Regions from separate parts of the Pseudomonas sp. GWSMS-1 genome, predicted to be linked through region 1. Evidence: predicted binding sites of a transcription regulator. Region 1 holds the regulator's gene; each other region holds the start of a gene.

Region 1 (7,957 bases):
GAGCTGACCACGCGTACGAAAGTCGATGCCGGCAAGGATCGTCAGTTGTTTGGCGCTGCCGCCAGCGTGCCAGTCGATCGGTTGGCCGATGCGTTGTCTCCGGCGCGTGCTGCGCCTGCCGCCGCTGATCAGGGTGCCCTGGATGCCATGCGCTTCGAACTGCATGGCCTGCGTGAGCTGATTGAAGTGCAGTTGGGTTCAATTGCCTGGGGGCAGTTGCAGAGCCGCCAGCCGCAGCAAGCGAATCTGTGGCGTCGCCTGCAGCGCATGGGGCTGTCCGCTGAGCTGTCGAAAGCGCTGCTTGAGCGCATTGCCAATATTGCCGAGCCGCGTCAGGCCTGGCGCATGTTGCTGGCGCATCTGGCTCACGCGATCAAGACCCCGCAACAAGAACCGATGGAAGAGGGCGGTGTAATCGCCCTGGTGGGCCCGGCGGGTATGGGCAAGACCACGACCTTGGCAAAGCTGGCTGCGCGTTATGTGCTCAAGTACGGCGCGCAGCATATCGCCCTGGTCAGCCTTGATAGCTACCGCATTGGTGCGCAGGAACAGATCAAAACCCTGGGCCGTATCCTTAACGTGCCGGTCACTCTGGTCGACCCAGGCCAATCGTTGACCCAGGCCCTGGCACCGTTGGCGCGTAAGCGCGTAGTGCTGATCGACACCGCTGGCCTGTCGGCCAATGATCCAGCGCTGCGCATGCAGCTGGAAACATTAGCCAGCCGCGGAGTCAATGCGAAGAGCTATCTGGTGATGGCCGCGACCAGTCAGGGCCAAGTGCTGAAAGCCGCCTACCATAGTTATAAACGCTGCGGCCTGGTCGGCTGTATTATTACCAAGGCGGATGAAGCCACCAGTTTGGGTGAGGTTTTAGGTCTGGCTATTAGCCAGCGTCTACCGGTAGCCTATCTCGCTGATGGGCCACGCATTCCCGATGATTTGCAGATACCGCGCAGTCATCAGTTGGTGAGTCGGGCCGTTGGGCTGCAGGCGACCCAAGAACCGAGTGAAGATACGATGGCAGAGATGTTTTCCGGTCTTTACCAGCAGCCTACACGGCGTGCCAGTTAAGCTAAATATTATTGGAATTGAGCGGTGCTTAGCCGACCAAGTGGCTCCAGTCGACGTTAGACAAGGTATTAGAAATTATGGGTATGCATCCCGTACAGGTGATAGCGGTGACCGGCGGCAAAGGTGGCGTCGGCAAGACCAACGTCTCGGTGAACCTGGCATTGGCCCTGGCTGATCTGGGGCGTCGGGTCATGTTGATGGACGCCGACCTGGGTTTGGCCAACGTCGATGTATTGTTGGGGCTCAGTGCTAAGCGCACCCTGGAAGACGTTATCAGTGGCGAGTGCGAGCTGCGTGATGTGCTGTTGCAGGGGCCAGGTGGGATTCGCATCGTGCCTGCCGCTTCGGGCATTCAGAGTATGGTGCAGTTGTCGCCCATGCAGCATGCTGGATTAATCCAGGCATTCAGTGATATCAGCGACAACCTCGATGTGCTGATTGTCGACACGGCAGCCGGTATCGGTGATGGCGTAGTTAGCTTCGTGCGCGCCGCACAGGAGGTTTTGGTGGTGGTGTGCGATGAACCCACCTCGATTACCGACGCTTACGCCCTGATCAAATTGCTCAATCGTGATCACGGCATGAATCGTTTTCGGGTTTTGGCCAATATGGCTCACAGCCCGCAGGAAGGTCGTAATCTCTTTGCTAAGCTGACTAAAGTGACTGACCGTTTTCTTGACGTTGCCCTGCAGTATGTCGGTGCAGTGCCTTACGATGAGTCAGTGCGCAAGGCCGTGCAGAAGCAGCGCGCGGTTTACGAAGCTTTCCCGCGCTCGAAATGCGCGCTGGCGTTCAAAGCAATCGCTCAGAAAGTCGACGCCTGGCCTTTACCGGCCAACCCGCGCGGTCATTTAGAGTTCTTTGTTGAGCGTCTGGTGCAGCAGCCGATCGCAGACACGGCCATATGACAGCAGCCTCTGGACTTCGTATGTACAGCAAAGCGCAGGCGCAGGATTCCCAGCACCAGTTGATCGAGCGCTATGCGCCTCTGGTCAAACGCATTGCCTATCACCTGCTGGCACGCTTGCCGGCCAGTGTGCAGGTTGACGACTTGATCCAGGCCGGGATGATCGGCCTGCTTGAAGCGTCAAAAAAATACGATTCCAGCAAAGGTGCCAGTTTCGAGACATTCGTAGGTATCCGTATCCGCGGTTCTATGCTCGATGAGGTGCGTAAAGGCGACTGGGCCCCCCGTTCGGTGCACCGCAATAGCCGCATGGTCAGCGACGCCATTCGAAAAGTTGAGGCTAGAACCGGTCGGGACGCTAAAGATCAAGAGGTTGCGGCCGAACTCCAATTGAGTCTGGAGGATTACTACGGCATTCTTGGCGACACTTTAGGCAGCCGCCTGTTTAGCTTCGACGATCTGTTACAGGACGGCGAGCACGGCGAACTGGCTGAAGACGCTGGCAACCACCACCTAGAACCTTCTCGTGATCTGGAAGATGAACGCTTTCAGGCGGCCTTGGCGGATGCCATTGGCAATCTGCCAGAGCGCGAGCGCTTGGTGTTGGCACTGTATTACGATGAAGAATTGAACCTTAAAGAGATCGGCGCGGTGTTGGGGGTTAGCGAGTCACGCGTAAGCCAACTACACAGTCAGTGTGCCGCTCGTTTACGCGCCCGTCTGGGTGAGTGGCGCGCGCACTAAACTGCCCGCTCGCGCGGCTGGTTTCATGAATAAAGGCGCATGCAGGTTGCTGGGTGCGTTTGGGACTGTACGGAGGTCGACTTGGACAAAAACATGAAAATCCTCATCGTTGATGACTTTTCAACGATGCGACGGATCATCAAGAACCTCCTGCGTGACTTGGGGTTCACCAATACCGCAGAAGCCGATGACGGCACGACTGCATTGCCAATGCTGCAAAGCGGTAGTTTCGACTTTCTGGTCACGGACTGGAACATGCCTGGCATGACCGGTATTGATCTGCTGCGCGCTGTGCGTGCGGATGATCGGCTGAAAAGCCTGCCGGTGCTGATGGTTACGGCGGAAGCTAAGCGTGATCAGATTATCGAGGCTGCCCAGGCTGGGGTTAACGGTTATGTGGTCAAACCGTTCACTGCCCAGGTTCTGAAAGAGAAGATTGAGAAAATCTTTGAGCGGGTCAACGGCTGATGTCTGCCACGAGGTTCTATGGAGCATAAAAATCCTGCTCAGGGTGATCTTGAATCGTCCTTGAAGCACAGCGCTCGCCAACTGGTAGATAGCCTAGAAAAAGGCAACTTTGGTGAAGCGGTCCAGCTGATACATGACTTGAATAAGGCGCGTGACCGTGGCTTGTATCATGAGGTCGGCAAGCTGACCCGTGAGCTGCATAACGCCATCGTCAACTTTCAGCTTGACCCTCGTGTGCCGCATGCCACTGAAGTCTCGCAAATCACCGATGCCACCGAACGCCTAAATTATGTGGTGACGATGACCGAGAAAGCGGCCAATCGCACCATGGACTTGGTTGAGTTGAGTGCGCCGCTGGTTAATGACCTCAGTGCCGAAGCGCAAAGCCTGAGTGCTGACTGGGGGCGTTTTATGCGCCGCGAGATGAGCGCAGACGGTTTTCGTGAGTTGGCCAAGCGTGTTGAGCTGTTTCTAGCAAGCAGTGAGCGTGATGGCGCGAAAATTTCCGGGCACCTCAACGATATTTTGCTGGCTCAGGATTATCAGGATCTCACGGGGCAGGTGATCAAACGGGTCACTCAGTTGGTCACTGAGGTTGAAAGTAACCTGCTGAAACTGGTGCTGATGGCCAGTCAGGTTGATCAATTTGCCGGCATTGAGCACAACCACGAGCTGCTCCGCGCCGAACAAGAAAAACAAAAAGAGCCTTCCCACGGTGAAGGTCCGCAGATTCATGCCGATAAGCGTGAAGACGTCGCATCTAATCAAGATGATGTCGACGACCTGCTTTCTAGCTTAGGATTTTAGGAGCACACGTCTTATGAGCTTCGGCGCCGATGAAGAAATCCTCCAGGACTTCCTGGTAGAGGCCGGCGAGATTCTTGAACTATTGTCCGAGCAGCTGGTAGAGCTGGAAAGTCGCCCGGACGACATGAATCTGCTCAACGCTATTTTTCGCGGGTTTCATACCGTCAAAGGTGGTGCTGGTTTTCTCCAGCTTAATGAGCTGGTGGAATGCTGCCATATCGCAGAAAACGTCTTCGACATCCTGCGCAAGGGTGAGCGGCGCGTCGACTCCGCGTTGATGGATGTGGTGCTGGAAGCACTGGATGCCGTTAACAGCATGTTTACCGAGGTGCGCGAGCGTACCGATCTAACCCCGGCGACTCCTGCGCTGCTAGCCGCTTTGGCGCGCCTGGCTGAACCGGCAGGTGCTGAACCTGAACCGGTCGTGCCGGTTGAAGTGTCTGTTGAGCCTGCGCCTGAGCCCGTTGCTGGCGACATTACCGACAGTGAATTCGAGACATTGCTCGGTGCTCTGGATGAGCCGGCAGCAGCCGTTTCCAGTGCCGCCAGCAGCGATGAAATCACGGATGATGAATTCGAGTCCTTGCTTGACCAGTTGCATGGTAAAGGTCAGTTCGTCACGCCCGAGGCTCCAGCCGCACCTGCCGTGCCCGAGTCAACGTCTGGCAATGAAATCACCGATGATGAGTTTGAGTCGCTGCTCGACCAGCTACATGGCAAAGGCCAGTTTGTAGCGCCAGCCGCTTCGGCACCTGTTACACCGGCAGCCAAGGCTGAGCCTGCTGCAGCTGCAGCGAGCGGTGATATCACTGACGATGAGTTCGAAGCCTTGCTCGATCAGCTGCATGGCAAAGGCAAGTTTGTCGAGCCAGAGGCGATCAAAGCCGCTACGCCGGCGCCAGTTGCCAAGCCAGTAGAGCCCAGCAAAAGTTCAGCGCCGGCTGTTGCAAAACCTGCGGTCAAGGCCGAACCCGCCAAGGCGCCTGCGGTAGAAAAGGCCGCGCCGCCCAGCGAAGCGGAAACCACCGTGCGGGTCGACACTGCGCGCCTGGATGAAATCATGAACATGGTCGGTGAGCTGGTGCTGGTGCGTAACCGCCTGGTGCGCTTGGGTTCCAGCAGTGGCGATGAAGCCATGTCCAAGGCGGTGTCCAACCTGGATGTGGTGACGGCCGACCTGCAGACAGCGGTGATGAAAACCCGCATGCAGCCGATCAAGAAAGTTTTCGGGCGTTTCCCGCGTCTGGTTCGTGACCTCGCGCGTCAGCTCAAGAAAGAGATCAATCTGGAGCTGGTCGGCGAAGAAACCGACCTCGATAAGAACCTGGTCGAGGCGCTGGCCGATCCGCTTGTGCACTTGGTGCGCAACGCGGTTGACCATGGCATTGAAACCCCTGATGAGCGTGAAGCATCAGGTAAAGCGCGAGGCGGCAAAGTGGTGCTGTCCGCCGAGCAGGAAGGCGATCACATCCTCTTGTCGATCTCCGATGACGGCAAGGGCATGGACGCGGATGTATTGCGCGCGAAGGCCGTTGAAAAAGGTCTGCTGGATAAGGATGCGGCCGAGCGCCTCAATGAGTTCGAGTGCTACAACCTGATTTTCGCCCCCGGCTTCTCGACCAAGACGGAGATATCCGATGTCTCCGGTCGAGGTGTGGGCATGGACGTGGTGAAAACCAAAATTAACCAGCTCAACGGCACCGTCAACGTATTTTCGGTGAAGGGGCAGGGGTCGAAGATTGTCATCAAGGTGCCGCTGACCCTGGCGATCATGCCGACGCTGATGGTGATGCTGGGTAATCAGGCGTTTGCCTTCCCGCTGGTTAACGTTAACGAAATCTTCCACCTTGACCTGTCACGCACCAATATTGTGGATGGTCAAGAAGTGGTGGTTGTGCGTGATAAAGCCTTGCCGCTGTTCTATCTCAAGCGTTGGTTAGTCGGCAATGCCGCCCACGTAGAGCAAGGCGAAGGACATGTGGTGATTCTGACCGTCGGCAGCCAGCGTATTGGCTTTGTGGTCGATCAGTTGGTGGGCCAGGAAGAAGTGGTGATCAAACCGCTGGGCAAGATGCTGCAGGGCACCCCAGGCATGTCAGGCGCGACGATTACCGGTGATGGCCGTATTGCTCTGATTCTTGACGTGCCGAGCATGCTCAAACATTACGCGCGACGTGTCTGATTGTTCGCGGCGCGGGTATTTGTCGCGCCGCTTAGGAGTTGTATATGGCTGTTAAGGTGTTGGTGGTAGATGACTCCGGTTTTTTTCGTCGGCGCGTGTCGGAAATTCTCTCAGCTGATCCGAATATCCAGGTAATCGGCACCGCCACTAACGGTCGTGAAGCCATCGAGCAGGCGCAGGCGCTCAAGCCTGATGTGATTACCATGGATTACGAGATGCCGATGATGGATGGCATCACGGCCGTGCGTAATATCATGCAGCGCTGCCCCACGCCGGTATTGATGTTCTCCTCGCTGACCCATGAGGGCGCCCGTGTAACCCTGGATGCCCTTGAAGCGGGTGCCGTGGACTTTCTGCCGAAGAACTTTGAAGACATTTCGCGTAACCCCGAGCGGGTTAAGCAACTGCTCTGCGAGAAAATCCATACCATCGCTCGCAGCAACCGCCGCAGCCTGAGTCCGCAGCCTGCGGCAACACCGGCTACCCCCGCCAGACCAGCGGTTCGCCCCGCCCCAACGACCAGCACACTGGGTCGGCCTGCGGTTGCACCTGCCCCTGTTCCTGCGGCCGTTTCGAGTGCTACACCCAAGCGTAAGCCGTATAAATTAGTCGCTATCGGCACCTCAACGGGTGGGCCGGTGGCGCTGCAGCGTGTGTTGACACAGTTGCCGGCTAACTTCCCCGCGCCGCTGGTGCTGATCCAGCATATGCCTGCAGCCTTCACTAAGGCGTTTGCCGAGCGCCTCGACAAACTGTGCCGTATCAGCGTCAAAGAGGCTGAGGATGGCGATGTGCTACGGCCTGGGCTGGCGCTGCTGGCCCCTGGCGGCAAGCAGATGATGGTCGACGCCCGCGGCATGGTGAAGATCCTGCCGGGTGACGAGCGCCTTAACTACAAGCCCTGTGTCGATATCACCTTCGGCTCTGTGGCTAAGTCTTATGCGGACAAAGTGCTCGCAGTCGTGCTGACGGGCATGGGCGCTGATGGCCGTGAAGGTGCGCGTCTGCTCAAACAGACGGGGAGCCAGGTGTGGGCACAGGATGAAGCCAGTTGTGTGATTTACGGCATGCCCATGGCCATCGTTAAAGCCAACCTGGCCGATGCTGTGTACCCATTGGATGATATTGGCAGGCATCTGGTGGAGGCCTGTATTTAATGGATGTACTGAGCCTTATTGGGGTCATCCTGGCATTTGTCGCGATCCTCGGCGGCAACTACCTCGAAGGCGGTCATGTTGGCGCTTTGCTCAATGGGCCGGCGGCGTTGATCGTGATCGGCGGCACCCTAGGCGCAGCATTCCTCCAGGCTCCCGTACACGTATTTAAACGTGCGTTGGCAATCATCAGCTGGATCTTTTTTCCGCCGCGGATCGATCTGGTCGGAGGCATCAATCGGGTCGTTGGCTGGAGCATGACCGCGCGTAAGGAAGGCTTGCTGGGCCTTGAGGCGGTGGCTGATGCTGAGAAGGACCCCTACGCCCGCAAAGGTTTGCAGCTGTTGGTTGATGGGGCAGAGCCGGAAGCCATTCGCAGTATTCTCGAAGTCGATCTGTACACCCAGGAAGGTCGGGATATTCAGGCTGCCAAGGTGTTCGAAAGCATGGGTGGGTACGCACCGACGATTGGCATTATCGGTGCCGTTATGGGCCTGATTCATGTCATGGGTAATCTGGCTGACCCGAGCATGCTCGGTAGCGGCATTGCGGTGGCCTTTGTGGCGACTATTTATGGCGTGGGGTTTGCCAACCTGTTGCTGCTGCCCATTGGCAACAAGCTTA
Region 2 (7,957 bases), 1.8 Mb from region 1:
GCGCACATTGGCGACCCCCAGCAAGCTGCGTGAACGCTGATGGGGTAATGAATGAACCGGCAGCTGCGCCACCACCTCGACCAAACTACGCGTGGCGATCGCCAGCCATTCCTCGGCAACCCGGAACAGCAGCAGCGAACAACGCTCGACCAGCGGCTCATCGACCTCCGGCTCAACATCGTCTTGCATGGACGCGTAGCGCTCAAGCAGGTGGATCGCAGCGGCAGCGTGCACCTCACAATTGCGGCAGTGCACGTGTTCATCCAAGCGCTCACAGCTTTTATCGCCCCGAATGCCAATGCGGTTCCAGCAGTCATCGATACGTGCGGCGCTCTGCGCCAGTATCAGGTTATCGCTCATCGCGCTTCACTCCAGATAGGCTCGCTCGGTTGACCCGCTGCTGCAACCGCTTAGCACCGCCATGGTCACCTCGCGCCGCCAACAGCGCCGCCAAGTGCACCAGGCTCTCCACATGTTCAGGCTCCAGGTAAAGCGCTTTGCGGTAGTAACCTTGGGCAACATCGCCCTGGTCGGCCATGTCATTGAGCAGGCCCATCCAGTAGAACGTATCGGCACTGGGGCCATGCTCAAGTAGATAACGCTCACAGCCCTGAAGGGCCTCAGCACCGCGCCCAGCATCGGCCAGTGCCACAATTCGGGCCAACGCACTGGACGCCTCATCGAGCGGCGCAGTAGGCACCGCGGGCCGCTCAACACGCACACGAGAAGCCGGCATAGGCCGTACAGGGCGAACAGGGGCTGGCGCGACCCATTGCTTCGGCGCCCTGAATGCAGGTGCCTCCACCACACGCTGAAAGGCAAAGGTCAGCGGCACTTTCAACGCCTGCATCCCGCGCTGGGTGAGCAAGCTGGCCTCCGCAGGACCGACAAAGAAGGTGCCACCGTCGTGCAATAAGCGCTGCAACCCATCGAGCACCGCATGCTGCGTAGGGCGATCAAAATAAATCAGCAGGTTGCGGCAGAAGATAAAGTCGAAAGGCGCTTCGCCGCCCAGCACGTGGCTATCCATCAAGTTGCCACAGCGCAGTTTGACCCTGTCGCGCACACGCGCCTGCAACTGAAAACCGCTGTCAGTGGCGTCGAAATAACGCTCACAAAAACTCAAATCCTGGCCACGAAACGAATTGCGACCGTAGTGCCCCAGTCGCGCCAGCTCCAGTACCCGGGCACTGACATCCAGCGCTTCGACCTGAAACGAAGCGGGGGCGAAGCCTGCATCCAGCAGCGCCATCACAATCGAGTAGGGTTCCTCGCCACTGGAGCACGGCAGGCTGAGCAGGCGCAGCGGGCGACTGCCACATAGCGCTGCCTTACGCTTGAGCGCCAGTTCCACCAATGCGGCAAAAGACTCTGGGTAGCGAAAAAACCAGGTTTCCGGCACGACCACGGCCTCAACCAGCGCCTGCTGCTCGGTCGTTGAGCGATTCACGTGCAGCCAATAATCAGCCTGCGCAGAAATACCCTGCGCCTGCATACGCTGGCGAATCGCACGCTCGATCACCAACCGCCCAACCGACTCAGCCTCCAGGCCGATCAGCCGCTTCAGCAGGTGCTCCACCTGAGCAATCATGATGCCGCGCCCCCACCGGGGAACAGCAAGGCACAGACATCCGCCGGCAGCAGCCCAGCGACCTCGATGCGCTGCACCAGTCCTTGTGCAGACGCCTGCACGGCGCCCAGATAGTGCGCGTCACCAGGGCCCAGGCCGGCGTCACGGAAAGCGCTGTTGGGTAAGCGTAAGGTATCGGTGGCTTTCTCCAGAATCAGCCCCAGCACGCGATTGGCTGGACGGTAATGCACCAACACCAACCGAGTACTGGCCAGTGCCGCGGCAGGCCGCCCACAGGCACGCACCAGCAAGTCGATCACCGGCACCAACACGCCACGGTATTCAAAGCCACCCGCAACCCAGGCAGGTGCCTGCGGAAAAGCCTTCAAGCGACGCAAAGGCAACACTTCAACCACCTCGTGCACATTGAGCGCATAGCGGTCCTGATCCAGGCTGAACAACAGATAAAGCTCGCCCGCCTCACGCGTGGAAGACGCCTGGCCGGCATTCGGGCTCGGCATACTCAGACCTTGAATCGGCTGACGCCGCTACGCAGGCTACCGGCTACCTGGTTCAGCTCATCAATCGCGGCACCGGCCTGGCGCAGCGAATCAACCGTCTGGCCACTGGCTTCGCTCAACTGCACCAGCGCCTGATTAATCTGCTCGGCCCCCGTCGCCTGGGCCTGCATGCCCTCGTCAACCATCTGCACCCGCGGTGCTAACGCCTGCACCTGATGAATAATCTGCGTCAGCTGATCACCGACCTGGGCCATTTCGCTATTACCTCGGCGCACCTCTTCGGAGAACTTATCCATGCCCATGACACCCGCCGACACCGCTGACTGGATCTCACGCACCATTTGTTCAATGTCATAGGTAGCAACTGCCGTTTGATCGGCCAGGCGACGAACCTGCGTGGCCACCACGGCAAATCCACGGCCGTATTCGCCCGCTTTCTCGGCTTCGATCGCGGCGTTCAAGGACAGTAGATTGGTCTGATCAGCCACTTTGACGATGGTGGTCACCACATGATTGATGTTGCCCGCCTTCTCGTTGAGGATCGCCAGCTTGGCATTCACCACCTCAGCAGCCCCCACCACATGGCGCATCACATCTTCCATGCGGGCCAGGCCTAACTGACCCGAACCGGCCAGCACCGAGGTGTGTTCGGCAGTACCGGACACCTCACTCATGGTGCGCACCAGATCGCGCGAGGTCGCGGCAATTTCCCGCGAGGTGGCGCCGATTTCCGTGGTGGTGGCTGCGGTTTCAGTGGCAGTGGCTTGCTGCTGCCTGGACGTAGCCGCGATCTCGGTGATTGACGTGGTCATCTGCACCGCCGAGCGCTGCGCCTGGGCCACCAAGCTGTTGAGCTCATGGGCCATGCTGTTGAAACCCTCCTCAATGGCATTGAACTCATCTCGCCGGCCCATATCCAAACGCGCCGAAAGATCACCGGAACCGAGCTTCTTGAAGGTGTCCACCACGGCAATGATGGGCCGGCTAATCGCCCGCTGCAGGCTCACTGAACTGATGGCCGCCACGCCGAGAGCAATCAGAATGGCCAGCACCAGACTCAATTTGGTCACGCCAATATCCGTAACAATCTGCTGCACCGCCTGCTCTGCATATTGCCGGTTCAATTCGAATAATTGGCTCAATACCGCGCGAGCCTCTGACCAGGCCGGCAACAGCTGCTCACGACCCAACTGCGAAGCCTCCGCGGCACGCCCGGCAGCAATCAGCTCAAGGAATTGAGCGTGCAGCGTCAGGTACTGATCACGTTTGAGCACGAAATGCTGCGCTTCAACACGTTCCGCCTCACTGCTGATGGTGTTCTGGTAATCCCCCCAGGTTGTCTCCAGGCGCTGCAACAGCTCTTCGAAGGTTTTACGCTCGGCGGCACTCAGACTCAGATCAGCCGCCCCCTCCTGACCAACGATCAGCAGGCGCTGGCTTTCCAACAGATGATCAGCCCAGGCCAGCCGCGCCAAGCCGACCAACTGCATACCCGGCGCAGCCGATGTACTCACCTTGATCGCGGCCTGCTCGACTGTCGCCAAGCGGTAATAGGCTGTGGCAGACAGCAGCAGAAGGATAACGACCACCACAGAAAAGCTCGCGATGATGCGTTGCCGGACAGTCCAGTTCTTCACAATATTCCCCACTCGGTTAAACGCACGCGGCCAGCCATAGGCTGATCGCGCAAAGATACAAGGACTCTAGAGACTGCCATTGCCAGCGGCAAGCGCTGAAACAGCAGGACAGACAGAGGCAATGCCCATCAGCCCGCGCCCTGCAAACAACTGAGCCGCGCTGCCGCCAGAGCAAAGAGCCTGGCACCGACGCTGCCTGGCTTGATGGGTTACTAAAACAGCTGATGCGCCGGGCTCAAGCCAACGGCGTGACCTCAGCACGAACAGCGCGTAGATCCAGGCTAATAATTATTGAGCCCGCAGACGCAGCAACTGGTCAGCCAGCTCGGCGGCATGCCGCTCGACGACCAGCGGTACCAGATTGTCGCTGTAGCCAACCAGGCGTGCGTAGATAAACTTCCAGCGCGTCAACGCACGCTGTAAACGCTGCTGCTGCGCCTCCGTCAGTTCAGGGGCCAGGCTGGTGAGCTCGCCATCGACCTGCTTGGCCAGCACATCGATATCCTGATTCAGATAATGCTGCTGTTGTTCGGGCAAGGTCTCGATACCGCCCACATAGGCACGCGCGGTGTAGCGCGCCGCCAGGTATTGCACCTTGGCTGGCAGGCTTTGCAAACGCAGATCCGCCGGCGGTAGTGGCTGCGCCAGACCTTTGAGCAGCTGTTGCTCGAGTGCCTCAAGCGCCACCAGCAACTCACGCTGGGCCTTGCTGTACTGGAAGTTGAACGCCCACGGCAGATCAGGTTCACCAGGGCTATACGCCAGCGTTTGCTCGACCAGCGCAATAAAGGCGGCCAATGGCGACTGCAGTTGCTCCACCGCCAAACGCGCGGAGTCGGTCAAGGGCTGCGCCTGCAGAGTATCCAGGCTTGCACGCAATCTACCCAGGTCAGCCTGCACCTTAGTCTCCAGCCCGGCATGGCCACCTTCACCACGATGCACAAACAGATCAGTGCTAGCGCGAAACACCTGCACCTGCGCCAGCTGCACCTGCGTCAGCGCCGCATCAGGTGCAGCCTGCAATAACTGACTGATACCCAGCAAACCCAACAAAAGCAGGCAGCTCTTATACAAACGACGCATTGATTACTCATCCACAACATGGAGGGCGTCGAGTATAGGGACGTGGCCTCAACACGGCCAACACTCCCCTAGGCAACCACACGCATTCGTTATAAAAGAATACACCAGTCTTCGTTCGATAAATCACAACCCCAGACACACCTCTCGCCGCGAGCCACCGCCGCATGATGACCCTACGCCAGATCCGCCATTTCATTGCCGTCGCCGAGACCGGCTCGATCTCCGCCGCCGCCCAGGCGGTGTTCATTTCACAATCGACCCTGACCTTAGCGATCCAGCAGCTGGAGGAAGAAATAGGCGTCAGTCTGTTCAACCGCCACGCCAAAGGCATGAGCCTGACCCACCAGGGCCACCAATTCCTACGCCAGGCACACTTGATTCTGGCCACCGTGGACAACGCCAAGCGCAGCTTGCAACAGAGTACCGATCAGGTCGCGGGCAGCCTGACCATTGGCGTAACCAGCCTGGTGGCCGGGTACTACCTGGCCGACCTGATCACCCGTTTTCAGCGCGCCTTTCCCAACGTGCAAACCCGCGTGGTCGAGGACGAGCGTCCGTATATCGAGCACCTGTTGGTCAGCGGCGAGATCGATGTTGGCGTACTGATCCTCTCCAACCTGGAGGACCGCCACGCGCTGCAGACGGAGGTACTGACCCACTCGCCGCATCGGCTATGGCTGCCGGCACGTCATCCGTTACTGGAGCGTGACAGCATCAGCCTGGCGGATGTGGCCAGCGAACCACTGATTCAGCTCAACGCCGATGAAATGGGGCTGCACACCCAACGCCTGTGGAGCCGCGCCGGCATGACGCCGAACGTCACCCTGCGCACCGCCTCAGTGGAAGCGGTGCGCAGCCTGGTGGCGGCCGGCCTTGGCCTGTCGATTCAGCCGGACATGACCTACCGTCCCTGGTCACTGGAAGGCGACATCATCGAGGCCTTGCCGCTGGCTGACCTGAGCGAGCCAATGGACGTTGGCCTGGCTTGGCGCCGAGGTACCGCGCGGCCCGCGCTAGTTGACCCATTTCTCTCCGTGGCACGTGAACAACCGCACAGCCGCAAGGTTTCGATTTAATCGAACGCTGCTTTCAATATTAAGAATTTGTCGACCTCTGTACCGGACTCTAGTCTCAGCTGCATATGGACGCAGGCGCTCCGGGCAAGAACTGGAGCCGTTATGCAGGTAGAAACTAAAAAAAGAAATCCGAAAATGTCCGAGCCAACCCTGTACAGCGCATTGCTGATCGACGGCCAGTTGGTCGCTGGGGAAGGTTTGGCCGAAGCCATCATCAACCCCGCCAGCGGCGACGTACTCACCTCTATAACTGAGGCCTCGCTGGAGCAGGTGGAAGCCGCCGTACAGGCCGCCCATAGTGCCTTTGCGAGCTGGTCACGCACCACGCCAGCACAACGCGCCACCGTCTTGCTGGCCATCGCCGACGCCATCGAACAGAACGCAGAACAGCTTGCTCGTCTGGAGTCGCTGAACTGCGGCAAACCGCTACACCTAGCTCGCCAAGACGATATTCCCGCAACCGCCGACGTATTCCGCTTCTTCGCAGGTGCCGTGCGCTGCCAGCAAGGGCAGCTGGCGGGTGAGTACGTGCCCGGCCACACCAGCATGGTGCGCCGTGATCCGGTTGGCGTGGTCGCCTCCATCGCACCGTGGAACTACCCGCTGATGATGGCCGCCTGGAAGATCGCCCCAGCCTTGGCGGCCGGCAATACGCTGATTTTCAAACCGTCCGAACACACCCCGCTGTCGATTCTGGCCTTGGCCCCGGCACTCGCACAGATCCTCCCGCCGGGGGTGCTGAACATTATTTGCGGTGGTGGCGAAGGCGTCGGCAGTCAGCTGGTCGGCCACCCACGGGTGCGCATGGTGTCGCTGACCGGCGATATCGTCACCGGACAGAAGATCCTGCAGAGCGCCGCACGTACGCTAAAGCGCACACACTTGGAGTTGGGCGGCAAGGCACCGGTGATCGTCTGCAATGACGCTGATATAGAGGAAGTGGTTGAGGGTATCCGTACCCATGGCTACTACAACGCCGGCCAAGACTGCACCGCGGCCTGCCGCATCTACGCCCAGGCAGGCATTCATGACCGCTTGGTGGCCGAACTGGGTGACGCGGTGGCGAGCATCGGCTTCGCCCGCAAGAAAGACAGCGACAACGAGATCGGCCCGCTGATCAGTGCACGCCAGCGCGATCGTGTGGCCAGCTTTGTTGAGCGAGCGCTCGGCCAACCACATATCGAGCGCGTTACCGGCGCAGCCGTGCACTCCGGCCCCGGTTTCTACTATCAGCCAACCTTGCTCGCCGGCTGCAAGCAGGGCGACGAGATTGTTCAACGCGAGGTATTCGGCCCGGTGGTCACCGTTACCCGCTTCGATCAGTTGAGCCAAGCAGTGGACTGGGCCAACGACTCCGAATACGGCCTGGCCAGCTCGGTATGGACGCAGAACCTGGACAAGGCCATGCAGGTTGCCGCACGCCTGCAATACGGCTGCACCTGGATCAACACGCACTTCATGCTGGCCAGCGAGATGCCGCACGGCGGGCTTAAGCGCTCCGGCTATGGCAAGGATCTATCCAGCGACTCACTGCAGGATTACAGCGTGGTGCGCCACATCATGGCACGCCACGGACAACAACTAGACTGACTTTCACCCGTTCGGCAGCGGTCTTGCCGACAGACATTCACTGCCCTAATAACAGCCCAAAAGAAGAGGGAATTCCGATGTCCGCGCACAAAACCGCAGTGCTTAGCGCACTTACAACCGCCCTATTGGCCATCAGTGCCGCACAGGCCGCCGAACCATTGAAAGTCCTCGGCGCAGCCGAAGGCCAAGTCGACATCATTGCCTGGCCCGGCTATATCGAACGCGGTGAAACCGACAAAGGCTATGACTGGGTCACCCAGTTCGAGGCCGACAGTGGCTGCAAGGTCAACGTTAAAACCGCCGCCACCTCCGACGAGATGGTCAGCCTGATGGCCAAGGGTGGCTATGACCTGGTCACAGCTTCCGGCGATGCTTCGCTGCGCCTGGTCGCAGGTAAACGGGTACAACCGATCAACACCGCCCTGATCCCGAGCTGGGTCAACGTTGACGAACGCCTCAAGGATGCACCTTGGCATACCG
Region 3 (7,957 bases), 110 kb from region 1:
GTGCCCAACTCGTAACTTTCCACACCCCAGTTATGGGTCAGCTCAATCACGCTGTTGTGCGCTTCGTCGCCATAACCGACAAACGCCAGGGTGAATTGCCCTTCCGGGTAGTCCTTACGCCGTAGCAGGGTCATGCCCAGTACCTCGGTGTAGAACGCGATGGATTTATCCATATCGCCGACGCGCAGCATGGTATGCAGCAGTCTCATCAGGTCTCTCCTCATCGTAAAAATGCAAACCCCGGCTTATGGCCGGGGTCTGTTCAGGCTCAGGTGCTCAAGTTTATCAGAGCATCTTGCGCCCTTTGCCGGCCGCAATGCGCATACGCAGAGCGTTAAGCTTGATAAAGCCGGCTGCGTCCTGCTGATTGTAGGCGCCGCCATCTTCTTCGAAGGTGGCGATATTGGCATCAAACAGCGAATCATCGGACTTGCGACCGGTGATGATCACGTTGCCTTTGTACAGCTTCATGCGCACCACGCCGTTCACGTTGGCCTGGGAGGCGTCGATCATCTGTTGCAGCATCAGACGCTCTGGACTCCACCAGAAACCGTTGTAGATCAGGCTGGCGTATTTGGGCATCAGCTCGTCTTTCAGGTGAGCGACTTCACGATCCAGGGTGATCGACTCAATGGCGCGGTGGCCCTTGAGCATGATGGTGCCGCCGGGTGTCTCGTAGCAGCCACGGGACTTCATGCCGACAAAGCGGTTCTCGACGATATCCAGACGGCCAATGCCGTTCTCGCCGCCGATGCGGTTCAGCTCAGCCAGTACGGTGGCTGGGCTCATTTCCTTGCCGTCGATGGCAACGATGTCGCCCTTGCGGTAGGTCAGCTCGATGTAGGTCGCTTGATCTGGCGCGGCCTCAGGGGAGACCGTCCATTTCCACATGTCTTCTTCGTGCTCGGTCCAGGTGTCCTCCAGCACGCCGCCTTCATAGGAGATGTGCAGCAGGTTGGCATCCATGGAGTACGGCGACTTCTTCTTGCCGTGGCGCTCGATCGGGATCGCGTGCTTCTCGGCGTAGTCCATCAGCTTCTCGCGCGACAGCAGGTCCCATTCACGCCACGGGGCAATCACTTTCACGCCGGGCTTCAGTGCGTAAGCACCCAGCTCGAAACGCACCTGGTCGTTACCCTTGCCGGTCGCGCCATGGGAGATGGCGTCGGCGCCGGTCTCGTTGGCGATCTCGATCAAGCGCTTGGCGATCAACGGACGGGCGATGGAGGTGCCCAGCAGGTACTCGCCTTCGTAGACGGTGTTGGCACGGAACATCGGGTAGACGAAGTCGCGGACGAACTCTTCGCGCAGGTCATCTATATAGATTTCCTTGACACCCATGGCCTGAGCCTTGGCGCGGGCCGGCTCGACTTCCTCACCTTGGCCGAGGTCAGCGGTGAAAGTCACCACTTCGCAGTTATAGGTATCTTGCAGCCACTTGAGGATCACGGAAGTGTCCAGGCCACCGGAATATGCCAGGACTACCTTGTTTACGTCGGCCATGCCATCAACTCCACGGGGTTGTGCGGGAAACCCGTGATTCTACTGCCCATGCCGGCTGATTTACAGAGGCGCGACAGCTTGTGACGACCAGGCGACGGTTTATTGTTGGGCAACCGGGCAGTAGCAGGGGCTAAGAAGTCGCCGCAGGATCAGCCGGTGCAGCAGCCGGAACAGGCGGCGCAGCGGCTTCGGGGACGCGATCAAGGAAAATACTCACCCGGCGATTTTTAGCCCGGTTAGCCTCCTTGTTGTTCGGCGCCAACGGATAACGCTCGCCGTGAAAGCGCAGGGTGATCTGCTCAGCCGGAATACCGTTGGCCTTGAGATACTCCATCACCGCCAGCGCACGACGCCGCGACAGGTCGCGATTGGTCAGGCGGTTGCCACTGTTATCAGCATGGCCATCGAGCTGGATGCGATTAACGCTGGGGTCGGCCTTGAGATAACTGAGGATGATATCCAGTTTGGCCTGTGCCAGCGGTTCAAGCTCAACACCGCCACCGGGAAAGCCCACCAGGCTTTTGCGCACTTGATCAAAGTTCACCGGCAGCAACTTGGCCGTGCACTGCAAATAGTCGTTGTAGGCTTTTTTGAACCTGGCCGGCAGCAAACGCACTTCAACCGCATCACCGCCCATGGCCGCACGATGGCGCACCAAGGGGCTGCGCCCTTCAAGCAAGCCGGTGAGCAAACGCGAGCCTTGCTCTTGAGAACTGTTGAACAAGACCTCAGCATTCACCACGCTGACTGAACCGAGGTTGATGTCGCCGCGCCCTGGCTGCCAAGGCGCGGCAGCCGCCAGCAAGGTCGCATTACCACGCCCCAGCCAACGCTCGCGGGCTTTCAGGCTAAACGTTACCTGCTCGCCCGCACGCCGCACGAACACGCCGGAGCCGAAATCGGTGATGGGTTGCGCGAGACGGCACTCAAACTGATCACCTTCGACCTGCCACTCGACCTTCTCCAGACGGGTCTGGAAGCTGATGGCAAGGACTGGCTGACTGGCCAGTAGGCACAGCACCGCGAGTGGGTAGGGTCGCACGACAGACTCCAGTGAATACGGCTTACCCCTTTTCTATCGGTGCCAACGCGCAAAACTTGAGCGGGGCGGCATGCCACATGTGCACGCCGCCCCGCTGTGCAGCTCGGCCGCCAGTCAGCTTTGCCCAATGGGCCTGCTTTCAACGTGCTGCCGAGGGGCTTTTCCGGTAGCATTCTCGTCACGTTTTGCCCGCCTGGAAGCTTCCATGACTGACCGCCTTACCCTGCTGCGTCCTGACGACTGGCACATCCACCTGCGTGACGGTAGCGTGCTACCGCACACCGTCGCCGATGTAGCCCGTACCTTTGGCCGCGCCATCATCATGCCTAACCTGGTGCCGCCCGTGCGCAATGCCAGCGAAGCCGATGCCTACCGCCAGCGCATTCTCAGCGCTCGCCCAGCCGGCAGTAATTTTCAGCCGCTGATGGTGCTCTACCTCACCGACCTGACCCAGCCTGCTGATATCCGCAGCGCGATGGCTTCAGGCTTTGTGCATGCCGCCAAGCTCTACCCGGCCGGCGCGACCACCAACTCCGATTCCGGCGTGACCAGCATCGACACGATTTTCCCGGTGCTCGAAACCATGGCCGAAGTGGGTATGCCGCTGTTGGTGCACGGTGAAGTGACACGCAGCGAGATCGACATCTTCGACCGCGAAAAAATCTTTATCGGTGAGCACCTCAGCCATGTAGTTGAGCGTTTCCCGACGCTTAAAGTGGTGTTCGAGCACATCACCACCCGTGATGCGGTGGAGTTCGTGCAAGGCGCTTCGGCCAACGTTGGCGCGACCATCACCGCCCATCATTTGCTCTACAACCGCAATCACATGCTGGTTGGCGGTATTCGTCCGCACCTCTTTTGCCTGCCAGTCCTCAAGCGCAATAGCCATCAGGACGCGCTGCTGGATGCGGCCACCAGTGGCAGCGCCAAGTTCTTCCTCGGTACCGACTCGGCGCCCCACGCCAAACACGCCAAGGAAGCCGCCTGCGGCTGCGCCGGTTGCTACAGCGCCTATGCGGCGATTGAGTTGTATGCCGAAGCGTTCGAGCAGCGCAATGCGCTGGATAAGCTGGAAGCCTTCGCCAGCCTCAACGGCCCGGACTTCTACGGCCTGCCGCGCAACAGCGACAGCATCACCCTGGTCCGTGAAGACTGGACAGCCCCTGACAGCTTGCCCCTGGGCGAGCAAATCGTAATCCCCCTGCGCGCCGGTGAAACCCTGCGCTGGCGTTTGCTGGAGAACCACGCGTGAGTGAAGATCTGTATGACGACGAGCCCGAGAGCAACAGCCACTCAGGCCCGCGCCACCCGATGGCCGCACGCTTTCGTGGCTACCTACCGGTAGTCGTAGACGTGGAAACCGGTGGTTTTAACTCCGCCACCGATGCCCTGCTGGAAATTGCTGCCACCACCATTGGCATGGACGAAGGCGGCTTCCTCTATCCGGAGCACACCCAGTTTTTCCGTGTTGAGCCGTTCGAAGGTGCAAACATCGAGCAAGCGGCGTTGGATTTCACCGGGATCAAACTCGATCACCCGCTGCGCATGGCCGTCACGGAAGAACACGCACTGACGGAAATCTTCCGCAGCCTGCGTAAATCGCTGAAAGCCAATAGCTGCAAACGGGCAATTCTGGTCGGCCATAACAGCAGCTTCGACCTGGGCTTCCTCAATGCTGCCGTGGCGCGTACCGGGATCAAGCGTAATCCGTTTCACCCGTTCTCCAGCTTCGACACAGCCACCCTGGCCGGCCTTGCCTATGGCCAGACCGTGCTAGCTAAAGCGTGCCAAGCAGCAGGCATCGATTTCGATGGCAAGGAAGCCCATTCGGCTCGCTACGACACCGAGAAGACGGCCGAGCTTTACTGCGGCATCGTCAATCGTTGGAAGGAGATGGGCGGCTGGATGGATTTCGACGACTGAGGTTACAACCTGAGGTCAACAAGCTCCGCACTCAGCGCAATGCCGTTCACTTAAGTCAGGTGAGCGGCATTTTCTTGTAGCCCGGACGCAATCAGGGAAAGTTCTGCGGGCCGAACAACCACTCCCGGATTACATCCGGGCTACGCACTAGAGCAAGTGCGTCAAGGTTTACGCCAGACCTGCCCCAATAAAAAGCCCCGCACTAGGCGGGGCTTTTTATTGGGGCAGAAACAGCGCAGGCCAGGCCTGCGGTGTTTACATCAGGCGCTTTGTGCCAGATCCATCAACTCACGGTTAGCCACGGCGTACATGGCGTAATCGGTGTTGGTGGCTGCGCGCAGCTCACCGAGCATAAGCTTCCAGCGATCCACCAGGCGACGGTGCTGATCCAGCCACACCACCACACGCTCTTCGATGTCCACCGGTCCATCGGTCATTTGCAGCACCGACACGGTAATCGCGCGCTGCTGCCAGTCGAGGTCATCGCGGAAGGCTTCACGGGCCAGCGCTTGCCAGTTGTTTTCCACCGGCAGGCTGGTGATCTGCTGCAGATACCAGGACAACTCCAGCGAGCCGCCAATGGCGAAGTACGCAGCGGCCACACGTGCGGGCTCCTGCCCCGTCACATCTGACGCTTCGATGATCGGCAACAGGGTGTACAGGTGGCTGGTGCCCGCGACCACACGCGCCAGCTCTTCCGGCACGCCCGCTTCGACATACGCTTGGAAGCGCGCCAGCCACTGTTCACGGGCTGGGCCTTCAAGCAGTTCGTCCAAACGGCCGACCAAGGCCTCGATACGCGGTGCGAAGTGCGCCACATCACGTGCCGCGTCCAAGTCATTACGGCGGTTACGCAAGAACCAGCGGGTGGTACGCCGGCCCAGGCGCATCAGCTCATCCATCAACTGCAACTGCAACTCGGCGGGCACCTTGGAATCCAGCGCTTCGATCTGCTGCCACCAGTGCGGCAGACGGAACAGGTCACGCACAATCACATACGCGCCGGCCACATTCGCCGCGCTCATGCCCGTGGACTCCTTCAGGCGCTGCACGAAGGTGATGCCCATATGGTTAACCAGATCGTTAGCGATCTGCGTGCTGACGATTTCGCGCTTGAGGCGATGGCGACGCATCGGCTCGCCAAACTTCTCCGCCAACAGGGGCGGGAAGGCAGTTTCCATTTCCCGCGCCAGGTACTCGTCATCCGGCACCAGGGATTTGAGCAGCGACTCCTTGAGGTCAATCTTGCTGTAGGAGATCAGCACCGACAGCTCCGGCCGGGTCAGGCCCAGCCCATTGGCGGCGCGTTCGTTGAGTTCATCATCCGAGGGCAGAAACTCGAGGGCGCGGTCCAGCTTGCCTGCGGTTTCTAGCGCTGACATCAGACGCTTATATTCACCCACGCGCTCACGTGCGCGGCGTTCGGCCATCGACAAAGCCTGGGTCTGTTTGTAGTTGTTGCCCAACACCAGGCCGCCAACGGCATCGGTCATTTCCACCATCAGCTTGTTACGCTGCTTGCCGGTCATGTCGCCCGCAGCAACGATTTCGCCGAGCAGAATCTTGATGTTCACTTCGTGGTCAGAGCAGTCCACACCACCGGCGTTGTCGATAAAGTCGGTGTTGCTCTTGCCGCCATTAAGACCGTATTCAACGCGCCCCAGTTGGGTCATGCCGAGGTTACCGCCCTCGCCTACCACCTTGGCGCGCAGTTCGCGGCCGTCTACACGCAACAAATCGTTGGCCTTGTCGCCCACATCGGCGTGGCTTTCTTTGCTGGATTTAACGTAGGTGCCAATCCCACCGTTCCACAACAAATCCACGGGTGCTTTGAGCAAGGCGTTGAGCAGCTCGGTCGGTGCCAGCTTGTCGGCACTGATGTCGAAGCGCTCTTTCATCTGTGCACTGATCGGGATGCTCTTGGCGCTGCGCAGGAAGATCCCGCCGCCAGCTGAGATCAACTGGGCGTCATAGTCGGTCCAGCTGGAGCGCGGCAGATCAAACAGGCGCTGACGCTCGACAAAGCTCTTGGCCGCGTCCGGGTTGGGGTCAATAAAGATATGCATGTGGTTGAAAGCCGCCACCAGCTGCAGGCTTTCCGACAGTAGCAGGCCGTTGCCGAATACGTCGCCGGCCATGTCGCCGATACCGATGACCGTGACGTTGTCTTTCTGCACATCAATGCCGCGCTCGCGGAAATGCCGCTGCACCGAGACCCATGCGCCTTTAGCGGTAATGCCCATGCCTTTGTGGTCGTAACCTGCCGAGCCGCCCGAGGCGAACGCATCGTCCAGCCAGAAGCCGTAATCGGCAGCAATACCGTTGGCAATGTCGGAGAAGGTCGCGGTGCCTTTGTCGGCGGCCACCACCAGATAAGGATCGTCACCGTCGTGGCGCACCACATTCTGCGGCGGTACCACGACACCCTCTTTGAGGTTATCGGTGATATCCAACAGCCCGCTGATGAAGATGCGGTAGCAGGCGATACCTTCCGCCAACACGTCATCACGCGAACCACCCAGCGGCAGGCGGCGTGGCACAAAGCCGCCTTTGGCGCCCATTGGCACGATCACCGCGTTCTTCACCTGCTGCGCCTTGACCAGGCCCAGCACCTCAGTGCGGAAGTCTTCCTCACGGTCCGACCAGCGCAGGCCGCCACGGGCGACGTCGCCAAAGCGCAGGTGCACGCCTTCAACCCGTGGCGAATAGACGAAGACTTCGAACTTCGGTGTTGGCCGTGGAATCTCCGGAATGGCGCGGGGATTCAGCTTGAAGCTGAAGTAGGACTTGTTCTGCCCCGCCGCATCGGTCTGGTAGAAGTTGGTGCGCAGAGTGGCTTTGATCAGGTCCAGGTAGCGGCGCAGGATGCGGTCTTCGTTAAGCACCGCGACGTTATCCAGCGCGGCGAGAATCGCCTGCTCAAGCTTCTGTTGTTTATCTTCCAGGTCTTCGGCGGTGAGCTTGCGCGCAAGATAGAAGCGCGTCTTAAACAGGCGCACCAGTTCCTTGGCGATATCCGCATGATTGACCAAGGTGCTGGCGATGTAGCTCAGGTCGAAGCCCAGGCGAATCTGCTTGAGGTAGCGGGCGTAGGCACGCAGCAGCGCCACATCACGCCATGGCATGGCGGCCATCAGCACCAGACGGTTGAAGCCGTCATTCTCTGCCGCACTGCCGACGATTTTAACGAAGGCGTCTTGCAGGGTGTCGTTAAGCTGCTGGATGTCGACATCCAGGCCTTCGGCATAGGTAAAGGCAAAATCGTGAATCCAGAACTCGCGGCCATCAGCGCGGCGCAGCTTGTAAGGGAACTCACCCAAAACACGCAGGCCGAGGTTTTCCAGAATCGGCAGCACGTCTGAAAGCGGCAGCGGCGTATCGGCGTGGTAGAGCTTGCAGTGCAACTGCTGCTCGCCCTGGGTCAGCGGCTGGTAGAAGCTCATCACCAACTGACGCTCGCTGTTCAGGCTGAGCAGGTGCTGCATGTCC
Region 4 (7,957 bases), 2.1 Mb from region 1:
TCCGGGTTGACCAGCATGGCGCGCACTTGCACGTTGCGGGTGGTGTCTTCGACCTTGGGGTTGATGGCGGCAATTTCGCCCTCGAACACCTCGTCCGGGTACGCCGCCACGTTGAAGCGCACGCGTTCGCCGATGCTCAGCTTGGGCACGGCCTGTTCCGGCAGGAAGAAGTCGACGTAGAGCTTGCTCAGATCCTGCAGGGTCGCAATGGCGGTGCCGGAGGCCAGGTAGTCACCGACATCGACCTGGCGGATGCCGATGGTGCCGGCAAAGGGGGCCAGGATGCGTTTTTTCGCCAGCAGCGCCTGTAGCTGCGCCACGCTGGCGTTGGCTTTTTGCAGGCTGGCGGAAAGGCGGTCGAACTCACTCTTGGAGATGCTCTGGCGGTTGACCAGGCTGCGGCCGCGCTCATATTCCACGCGCGCCAGGCCCAGCTCAGCCTGTGCGGTGGCCAGGCTGGCTTGCTCAACATCGCTGTTCATCTGGATCAGCGGCTGCTGCAGGGTGACCTGCTCGCCGGAGCGGAACAGCACCTTTTGTACGGTACCGGCGACCTCAACGGTCAGGTCGACGCCTTGGAAGGCGACCAGCGTGCCGATGGCCGGCAGGCGGCTCTGCCAGGGGCGTTCTTCTGCCGTCGCGGCATCCACGCTGATGGCCGGCTGCGGAGCTGAGAACATCTGCACTTGTTGGTAGATGGAGAAGCCTTTATAGGCGGCGAGGGCGAGTACCACGAGGAGTACCACACCGAGCATGATCAGCATGCGGCGGAGCAACATATTCCGGTTCCTTGGCAAGACGGGGAGGGGCCTGGGAATAGGCAAGTGGGGCACAGTAGTCCCCCTTAAAAGACATGTCAAAGATTCGCATTTGCAAAATTTTGCAGGGCCGGTTGCCGCGGGTTTATTGATCGTTTAATAAGCAAAATGCCAGCATTTGCTGGCATTTTGCTTACCGTTGCGCGGGTTAGGCGCTTAGGCGTTGGGTCACGTCACTCAGTTGCCCAGACAGTTCGTGCAGGTTCTGCCCGGCGCTTTCGGTGCGTTGCACGTTCTCCTGATTCGCCGTGGCAATGGCGGTGATCTCGGTGAGGTTGCGCGAGATGTCCTCGGCAACCGAGGTCTGCTCCTCGGCGGCGGTGGCAATCTGCCGGTTCATGTCGCGGATGGCTTCAACCGCTTGGGTGATCAGCTGCAGGGTGGCCCCAGCTTCGGTGACCTGAGTCACGCCTTCTTCGCTGCGTTGCTGGCCGCTCTCAATGGCACGTACTGCATTGATGGCCCCGGTTTGCACGGTGTCGATGATCTGGTGAATTTCTGCGGTGGACTCGGCCGTGCGTTGAGCCAGGGTGCGCACCTCGTCAGCCACCACGGCAAAACCGCGGCCCTGCTCGCCTGCCCGCGCGGCTTCGATAGCAGCGTTGAGGGCCAGTAGGTTGGTTTGCTCGGCAATTCCGCGAATCACTTCTAGCACCTTGCTGATGCGGCCGGTGTCGCTTTCCAGGCGGCGAATGACGTCGGAGGTGTTGCTGATTTCGCCACGAATATCGGTGATGGTCTGGATGGTGGCCTGCATCACGGTTTCTCCTTGGCGTGCCGCTCTGTCGGCGTCATCGGCGGCATTCGCGGCTTCAGCCGCGTGGCGTGCCACTTCCTGGGCGGTGGCGGACATTTCGTGCATCGCCGTGGCCACCTGGTCGGTGCGCGAGAACTGGTCACGGGTGCCCTGGGCCATCAGGGTGGCGATTGAATTAAGCTCGCCGCTGGCGGTGTCGAGGTCTTCGGTGCTGCGCTTGAGGCGGGTGAAGGTGTCCGCGAGGAAGTCGCGCAGGATATTGGCGGCTATGGCCAGCCTTCCGAGCTCATCCTGCCGGGTGGACTCAACGCGCTTGCCGAAATTGCCGTGACTCAATTGGGCGATATGGTCGATCAGCTCACGGATCGGGTTGATCAGGTTGCGGTTGATCAGCCACAGGCTGAACAGTGCGATCACGACCGTAGCGCCGAGCATCAGCAGGGTGCCGTAGGTGATAGTGCGGTCGGCTGAGGCATTGATCAGGCTGGCTTGCTCCAGGCTTTGCTTGTGCAGTTCGCTGGACAGGGCTTCCAATTGCTGTGCGGTGTTGCGGTCAATGCCGGACACGGCTTTGTCGCCGACGGCGGCATCAGCGCCTGCCGCGATAAAGGCGTCGCGGCCCTTACGGTAATTGACGCCGAGTGACTGGTGCTCGCGCCGCAGGCTGTCAATCTTGCCTTTGAGGATATTGTCGCCGCTGGCCAGATCGCTCAAATTACCCAGCGTTTCCTGAACCTTGCGTTCCTGCGCTTCGAACTGGCCCCAATACTTGTCCAGTTGCGCCTTGTCGCTGCCGCGCAACAGGACATTCTTCCATTCTTGGACTTGGGTCTTGAAGTTGAGGTTGGTCACATCTATCAGTGTCGACGCCTCCAGCGGTCCCGCCAGCAGGCCACGGTAGGCTTGCATACCGCTGGACAGAAAGCTGAAGCAGGCCAGCGCGGTGACCAGAATCAGCGCCAGACTGCCGCCGAGCAGGGCGAGAATTTGCGCGCGTAAGGACTTTTGCAGAAACATTGGGGTACCTGACTGTGGGAGGTGAGATGCCGTTGACGCTTAGTGCGCCCTAACTGCGAAGGTCCCTATCGACAGGTATTGACTGAGCCGTGGCGAGCGGCACTCAAAGTATAGATCGGCTCTGCGACAGCGTTCTTTAGCCTGTCGCAGGTATATTACCGTTATGCGGGGAGGGCCTGCGATTAAGCGCTCAGGCCAGGCGCAGGTGATTGTCCCATAGCCCCGCAGGCAGCTGCAGGGGCTTGCTGGCGATGCGCTCGCTGCGGCAGTCGTACAAGCGGCAACGGCCCACGCCGCTGCTGACGACAAAGCCGTCAGCCACAGCGCCGACGCCCGCGCAGTCAGCCAGGTGCGCATCAAGGCGTAGCGCGGCGCTGTCCAGGTCCCAAATAAACACCCGATTGCCGCGTGGTGCAGTCAAGGCCAGCAGGCGTAGCTCACTGTGGATTGCCACACTGGCCGTGTATTGATTCATCAGCTGGCGCTGCGCATCGGCCACCGGGAAATGCTGGAAGGGCTGGCCGGGGCGCTTGATCGCCAGGAGTGGTACTCGATCGCTGAGTTCGCCCATGTATTGCTGGCCGGTGACGACGGTGCCATCGCTGGCAACGGCCATATGCCGCACGCTGTTCATCTGCTCTGGCAGTTGCTCCTGGCTGATCAGGCTGCCGTCGCGACGCATCAGCACCAGGCTAGACTGCATGGCGTTGAGGTTCATCTCTACCCGGCTATCGGCTTCAGTACGGATGCCGCCATTAGCCACCGCCAGGGTTTCGCCGTCTGGCAGCCAGAGCAGCTGGTGCGGGCCGATGCCGTGGGTCGAGAGTTCATCGCTGCGCTGCAGTTGTTCGCCTTGCAGGCGGTAAACCCCCAGTACACCGCGACCGGGATCGCGGGTGTCGTTCTCCGTGGCGTACAGCCATTCGCCGTCTTTGTGGAACACCGCATGGCCGTAGAAGTGGCGCTGCTTTTCTGAACGCAGGGTTTGCAGCAGGCGGCCGTCACGGGTGTCGATCAGGTAGCTCTCGGTGCTTGGACGGCGCCCGACAAACAACGCCATCGGTAGAAACGGATGGCCGATAACGTCATGGCAACGTTCGTTGACCTGGGTGGCAAACACCTGGCTGCCATCCAGGCGGTAGCCCACCGCGAAATGCTTGCCGCTGCTGTCATTGCGTGCCGAGAGCAGCAGCGGTTGTGGGCCGCCGTGCATCAGTGTCCAGCCACCCAAGGCGCTAGCCGCTAAGGCAGCAGCGCCCAGCCCCAGGAAGGTACGGCGTTTGATCTGCATCACTCAGTCACCGTCATGGGCGTTGAAGCCCAGTTGAATGCCCAGGGTCTTCGCCAGTTCCGACTCATGCAGGCGATGCAGGGTATTCAGGCTGTCATACAGGGCGTTCAGCTCGGCGCGGCCGGCTTCGTCACTGAGCAGCTCGCCAAGCGGACGCTGTGCGGCGGCCAGGCGCTGACGGGTGTCGCTGTAGGCCGCGTTGATGCGCTGTTTTAGCTCGGCGTGGTCGCTGCCGAGCAACGCCTGCATGCCATCCTGCTCGGCGCCCAGCCAAATGCGTTCGGCGCTGGCCAGGCTGGCGGCAAGATTGGTCAGGCTGGCTTTGCTGCGCCAGGCTTCGGCCTGATAAGGCTGTGGCTGGCCTTTACTCTGGCGGCCCATGGGCGTGCCAAGCTTCTTTTTCAGCCCGTCGATGGCGCTGACCTGGGTGCGCAGCAACTCCGCCACCGCTTCCGCTGCTTCGGCGTAGCGTTCATTGGGGAAGTTCTTTAGCTGCGCGGCCATGCCGTCGGCACGCTGCCAACTGGCCAGCACATCGGCGGCGAGTACTTGCTGATGCTCACCAATGGCGACCATCAATGGGCAATAGCGGGCCTTCTGCTCAACGTTATTCAGGTCAATCGCCGGATCAAACAGCAGGTATTCATAGGCTGTCAGGCCTTGCACGACGACGCTGGATTTATCCAGATCGGCCGGGGTCAGCTCAGGCTTGCTGTTGAGCAGCGCTTCAACTTGGCGCGCGACCAGGTTTTTCTTATCGGGCCAAAACTGCACCTGCCACGCACGGTTGCCTTCGGCCAAAGGGCCGACCGCAGCCGGTTGCACCGCCGCCCAGGCGCTTTGCGCGCTGGCGAAGGCCTGGCGGGCCTCGGTCAGGCTCTGCTGGTCGCTACAGAAGGCCTGGGCACTCACGGCCAGTTGGCGGTCGGCTTCGTGCCATGCGCTGTAGATGGGTAGCAGCACGCCATCTGTCAGTGCCTGGCTGACTTGCTGTTGCGGGTTGCTCGGGCTGCAAGCTGTGAGTGTCAGGCTGAGTAGGGCCAGGCCCAGGGGGGAGCGGATCATGAGTGACTCCTACAGCGAGTTCAGAAAAGCCAACAGCGCATGGCGCTGATCAGCGTTGAAAGTCAGGACGTGTTGTTTGGCGGCGTGCGCTTCGCCGCCGTGCCAGAGGATGGCCTCTAGCAGGTTGCGTGCGCGACCGTCATGCAGAAACTGGGTGTGGCCATTAACCGTTTCCGTCAAACCAATGCCCCACAGGGGCGGGGTGCGCCATTCCTGGCCGCTGGCGAGGAACTCCGGGCGATTGTCGGCCAGGCCGGCGCCCATGTCATGCAGCAGCAAATCGCTGTGCGGACGGATTGTTTGATTGGCCAGTTCTGGCTCGGCAGCGTCGCCGGCGGTGGTGAATTGCGCGGTGTGACAGCTTTGGCAGCCGGCCTGATAGAACAGGTTTTTGCCGGTGATTACCTGCGTGGTGTCCGCGCCGCGTCGTGCGGGTACGCCGAGGTTGCGGGTGTAGAACAGAACGTTGGCCAGAATGTTGTCGCTGACTTCCGGCTCGCCGCCGTGGGGTGCGGTACGGCAGTCCCGCTGTGCCGCCGTGCAGTTGTCCTGGCTAATCAGATTGCTGGTCAGGCCCATGTCATTGGCAAAGGCTTCGGCATTCTGCTGGTTGAGCGTGGGTTGTCCGGCTTTCCAGCCGAAGCGCCCGAGCACCGTGCGCTGCTCGGCACGGTCCCAGACTTGGTTGGCACGTCCGGAAATACCATCGCCGTTGCGGTCTTCAGGGTCGGCATTGGCCAGGATGTCAGCTTCGCTAATGGCTTCCAGTAGGCCGAGACCGATCATCGGTGGGGCGATGCGAGCGGAAAATAGCGTGTCGGGATGCAGGGCGCCGTAGCCGAGCCGGCTGATCTCAAGGGTGGGCTTGCGCAGTTCGACCTCTAGGCCATCGGCAAAGCGCACGCGTTGCAGGCTGTAACTGACGCGTACCTTGCCTTCAGGCGCAGTGCCAGGGTTGGCCATGTCCTGTAATTGGCTGCCATAGGTCGGTTCGGCGAGTACGCCAAGACGCTTGATGATCTGCGCATGCTCGCTGCCTGCCGGGATCGACAGGCGCACCAGCATGGACACCGCGTTCTGTGCGCCCGGGCCTGGTGGGTGGCCGCGACCGTCCTTGATATGGCAGTTCTGGCAGGCGTTGGTGTTGAACAGCGGGCCCAGCCCATCACGCGCGGTGGTGGTGGCCGGTGCGCTAATCCAAGGGTTGCGGAAGAAACTGTTACCGACGCTGAAATCCAGCCGACGTGAAGGCGACAGATTAGCCGAGGGCAAGGAAAAGGCATTCTGGTCAGCCTTACGCACAGTGGCACTGCCGGCAGACAGGGCTTCGCCAGGCTCTGCCTGGGCGAACTGTGGGGGTTTATCGCAGGCGACCAAGCTCAGGCTCAAGGCCAGCAGGAAAGCAATGCGATGCGGCGCAAGCATGGGAGGGGTCCGCGACAGAAAAACAGGCCGCCGATATTAACAGCCTGATCTGCATTAAATAAGACGGATTTGCATTATCAGTGGTGGTTGAAGGTCGCAGGCCGTAAAACGCCAGAAGCGCTTGCTGGTGTTATGGCGCGACAGCCCAGAAAGGTACCCGTCCGGAAGTGCAGGCGAAAAAAAAAGCCTCGACGCCAGTTAAGGCGTCGCGGCTTTCTATGCACTATCGCTTTTCGGACGTTGTGAGCTAACGCGAAAGAGGCTGTTTCAACGCAGCGTCTAAACGCGCGGCAAGTTCTGCGCGCTTAGAAGCTGTGGTCAGCGGTGTCCGGATTCAGGTCACTGATCCCCAGCTTGCCGGCTGCCTGCTCGATGGCGCCGGTTTGCTTGACCAGGGCGGCGATGGCGTCACGAACGATCTGCTGGCCTTCGGTGTTGTCAGCCGCGATTAGCTGGTCGAAGTGCTGGCCGTTGTTGGCGCTGTCGACCAGTGCCTGCAGTTTACCTTCTGTGGCTGCTAGGTCCGCTTTCAGTGTGTTGTCGGCGGCGGCGTCAGCCTTGGCCACCAGCGACGACAAACTCGGGCCGCTCAGGGTGCTGCCGTCAACTTTCTTGTACTCGCCCAGGTAAACGTTACGGATCCCTTTAGCGTTGTAGAAATGCGAGTTGTGGGTGTTGTCGCTGAAGCAATCGTGCTCGTCTTCAGTGGAGTTAGCTTCCAGCGCGACCTTCATGCGCTCGCCGGCCAATTCGCCGAGCGACAGGCTGCCCATGCCGAAGAGCATCTTGCGCAGGCCGTTCTCGGCGGTGTCGGCTTGTAGTTCGGCGCGGTAGTTGTCGGCGTTACCGGCTTGCCATTGCACAACCATCGCGTCGAGGTCGCTGACCAGCAGATCGCTGGCCGCTTTGATAAAGGCACGGCGGCGTTCGGTATTGCCACCGGTAGCGCCTTCGCCTACCACGAAGTCGGTTGCAGGTCGCTCGCCGGCGCCTGGGTTGGTGCCATTGAGGTCTTGGCCCCAGAGCAGGAATTCGATGGCGTGGTAGCCGGTGGCAACGTTGGCCTCGGAACCGCCCAGTTCATTCAGACTGGCCAGCAGTTCTGGCGTGATGGTGCTGACATCGAGTGTGTCTTCACCGACCTGGATTTCAGTGTTGGCGATGATGTTGGCGCTGGCGCCCGGGTTGCCCAAGGCGTGCTGGTAGTCCGTGGCGACGTAGTCGATCAGCCCTTCATCCAGCGGCCAGGCATTCATCTGGCCTTCCCAGTCGTCGACTACGGCGTTGCCGAAACGGAACACTTCACTTTGCATATACGGCGTGCGGGCTGCCAACCAGGCTTCACGGGCGGCGTTCAGGGTGTCGTCATTTGGGTTGGCGAGCAGTGCATCAATTGCGCTTTGCAGTGCCTTACCGGTGCTGGCAGCGTCGCTGAAAACGGCCAGGGCCAGGTCCGCATAGTGACTGACGACAGCTTTGCTGGCAGCTTCGTCGACTTGGCTGGCGACCACTGCCGGTGCGCTGGTGCTGCTGGCAGCAGGGGAGGCGGCTTGGTTGGCGGGGGCTTTGTCTTCACCGCAACCT

The links. Region 1 encodes FliA, which starts transcription of late flagellar genes. Its sites were predicted from a motif close to CTAAAGTTTNNNNNNNNNNNGCCGNTAA; they were not measured.
Region 2: a site for FliA is predicted at 3,808-3,835, ahead of ACEPAJ_RS16305 (methyl-accepting chemotaxis protein). Genes of this name have one in related genera too.
Region 3: a site for FliA is predicted at 2,579-2,606, ahead of ACEPAJ_RS08085 (flagellar protein MotY). Genes of this name have one in related genera too.
Region 4: a site for FliA is predicted at 2,705-2,732, ahead of ACEPAJ_RS17810 (methyl-accepting chemotaxis protein). Genes of this name have one in related genera too.

Annotation. Positions count from the first base shown of each region.
Region 1 is NZ_JBMHHV010000005.1:870,763-878,719, forward strand. Features, by position in the region: gene flhF (flagellar biosynthesis protein FlhF) at 1-1,071, shown strand, start outside; gene fleN (flagellar synthesis regulator FleN) at 1,149-1,979, shown strand; gene fliA (RNA polymerase sigma factor FliA) at 1,976-2,722, shown strand; gene ACEPAJ_RS07540 (chemotaxis response regulator CheY) at 2,816-3,190, shown strand; gene ACEPAJ_RS07545 (protein phosphatase CheZ) at 3,209-3,997, shown strand; gene ACEPAJ_RS07550 (chemotaxis protein CheA) at 4,011-6,179, shown strand; gene ACEPAJ_RS07555 (protein-glutamate methylesterase/protein-glutamine glutaminase) at 6,224-7,336, shown strand; gene ACEPAJ_RS07560 (flagellar motor protein) at 7,336-7,957, shown strand, end outside.
Region 2 is NZ_JBMHHV010000005.1:2,679,783-2,687,739, forward strand. Features, by position in the region: gene ACEPAJ_RS16290 (chemotaxis protein CheW) at 1-360, opposite strand, end outside; gene ACEPAJ_RS16295 (CheR family methyltransferase) at 350-1,591, opposite strand; gene ACEPAJ_RS16300 (chemotaxis protein CheW) at 1,588-2,091, opposite strand; gene ACEPAJ_RS16305 (methyl-accepting chemotaxis protein) at 2,094-3,728, opposite strand; gene ACEPAJ_RS16310 (hypothetical protein) at 4,017-4,811, opposite strand; gene ACEPAJ_RS16315 (LysR family transcriptional regulator) at 4,976-5,887, shown strand; gene ACEPAJ_RS16320 (gamma-aminobutyraldehyde dehydrogenase) at 6,023-7,477, shown strand; gene ydcS (putative ABC transporter substrate-binding protein YdcS) at 7,555-7,957, shown strand, end outside.
Region 3 is NZ_JBMHHV010000005.1:984,097-992,053, reverse strand. Features, by position in the region: gene gloA (lactoylglutathione lyase) at 1-209, opposite strand, end outside; gene ACEPAJ_RS08090 (argininosuccinate synthase) at 286-1,503, opposite strand; gene ACEPAJ_RS08085 (flagellar protein MotY) at 1,634-2,545, opposite strand; gene pyrC (dihydroorotase) at 2,751-3,797, shown strand; gene rnt (ribonuclease T) at 3,794-4,468, shown strand; gene ACEPAJ_RS08070 (NAD-glutamate dehydrogenase) at 4,729-7,957, opposite strand, start outside.
Region 4 is NZ_JBMHHV010000005.1:2,996,442-3,004,398, reverse strand. Features, by position in the region: gene ACEPAJ_RS17815 (efflux RND transporter periplasmic adaptor subunit) at 1-779, opposite strand, end outside; gene ACEPAJ_RS17810 (methyl-accepting chemotaxis protein) at 967-2,592, opposite strand; gene ACEPAJ_RS17805 (DUF1513 domain-containing protein) at 2,783-3,877, opposite strand; gene ACEPAJ_RS17800 (imelysin family protein) at 3,887-4,948, opposite strand; gene ACEPAJ_RS17795 (di-heme oxidoredictase family protein) at 4,958-6,373, opposite strand; gene ACEPAJ_RS17790 (imelysin family protein) at 6,679-7,957, opposite strand, start outside.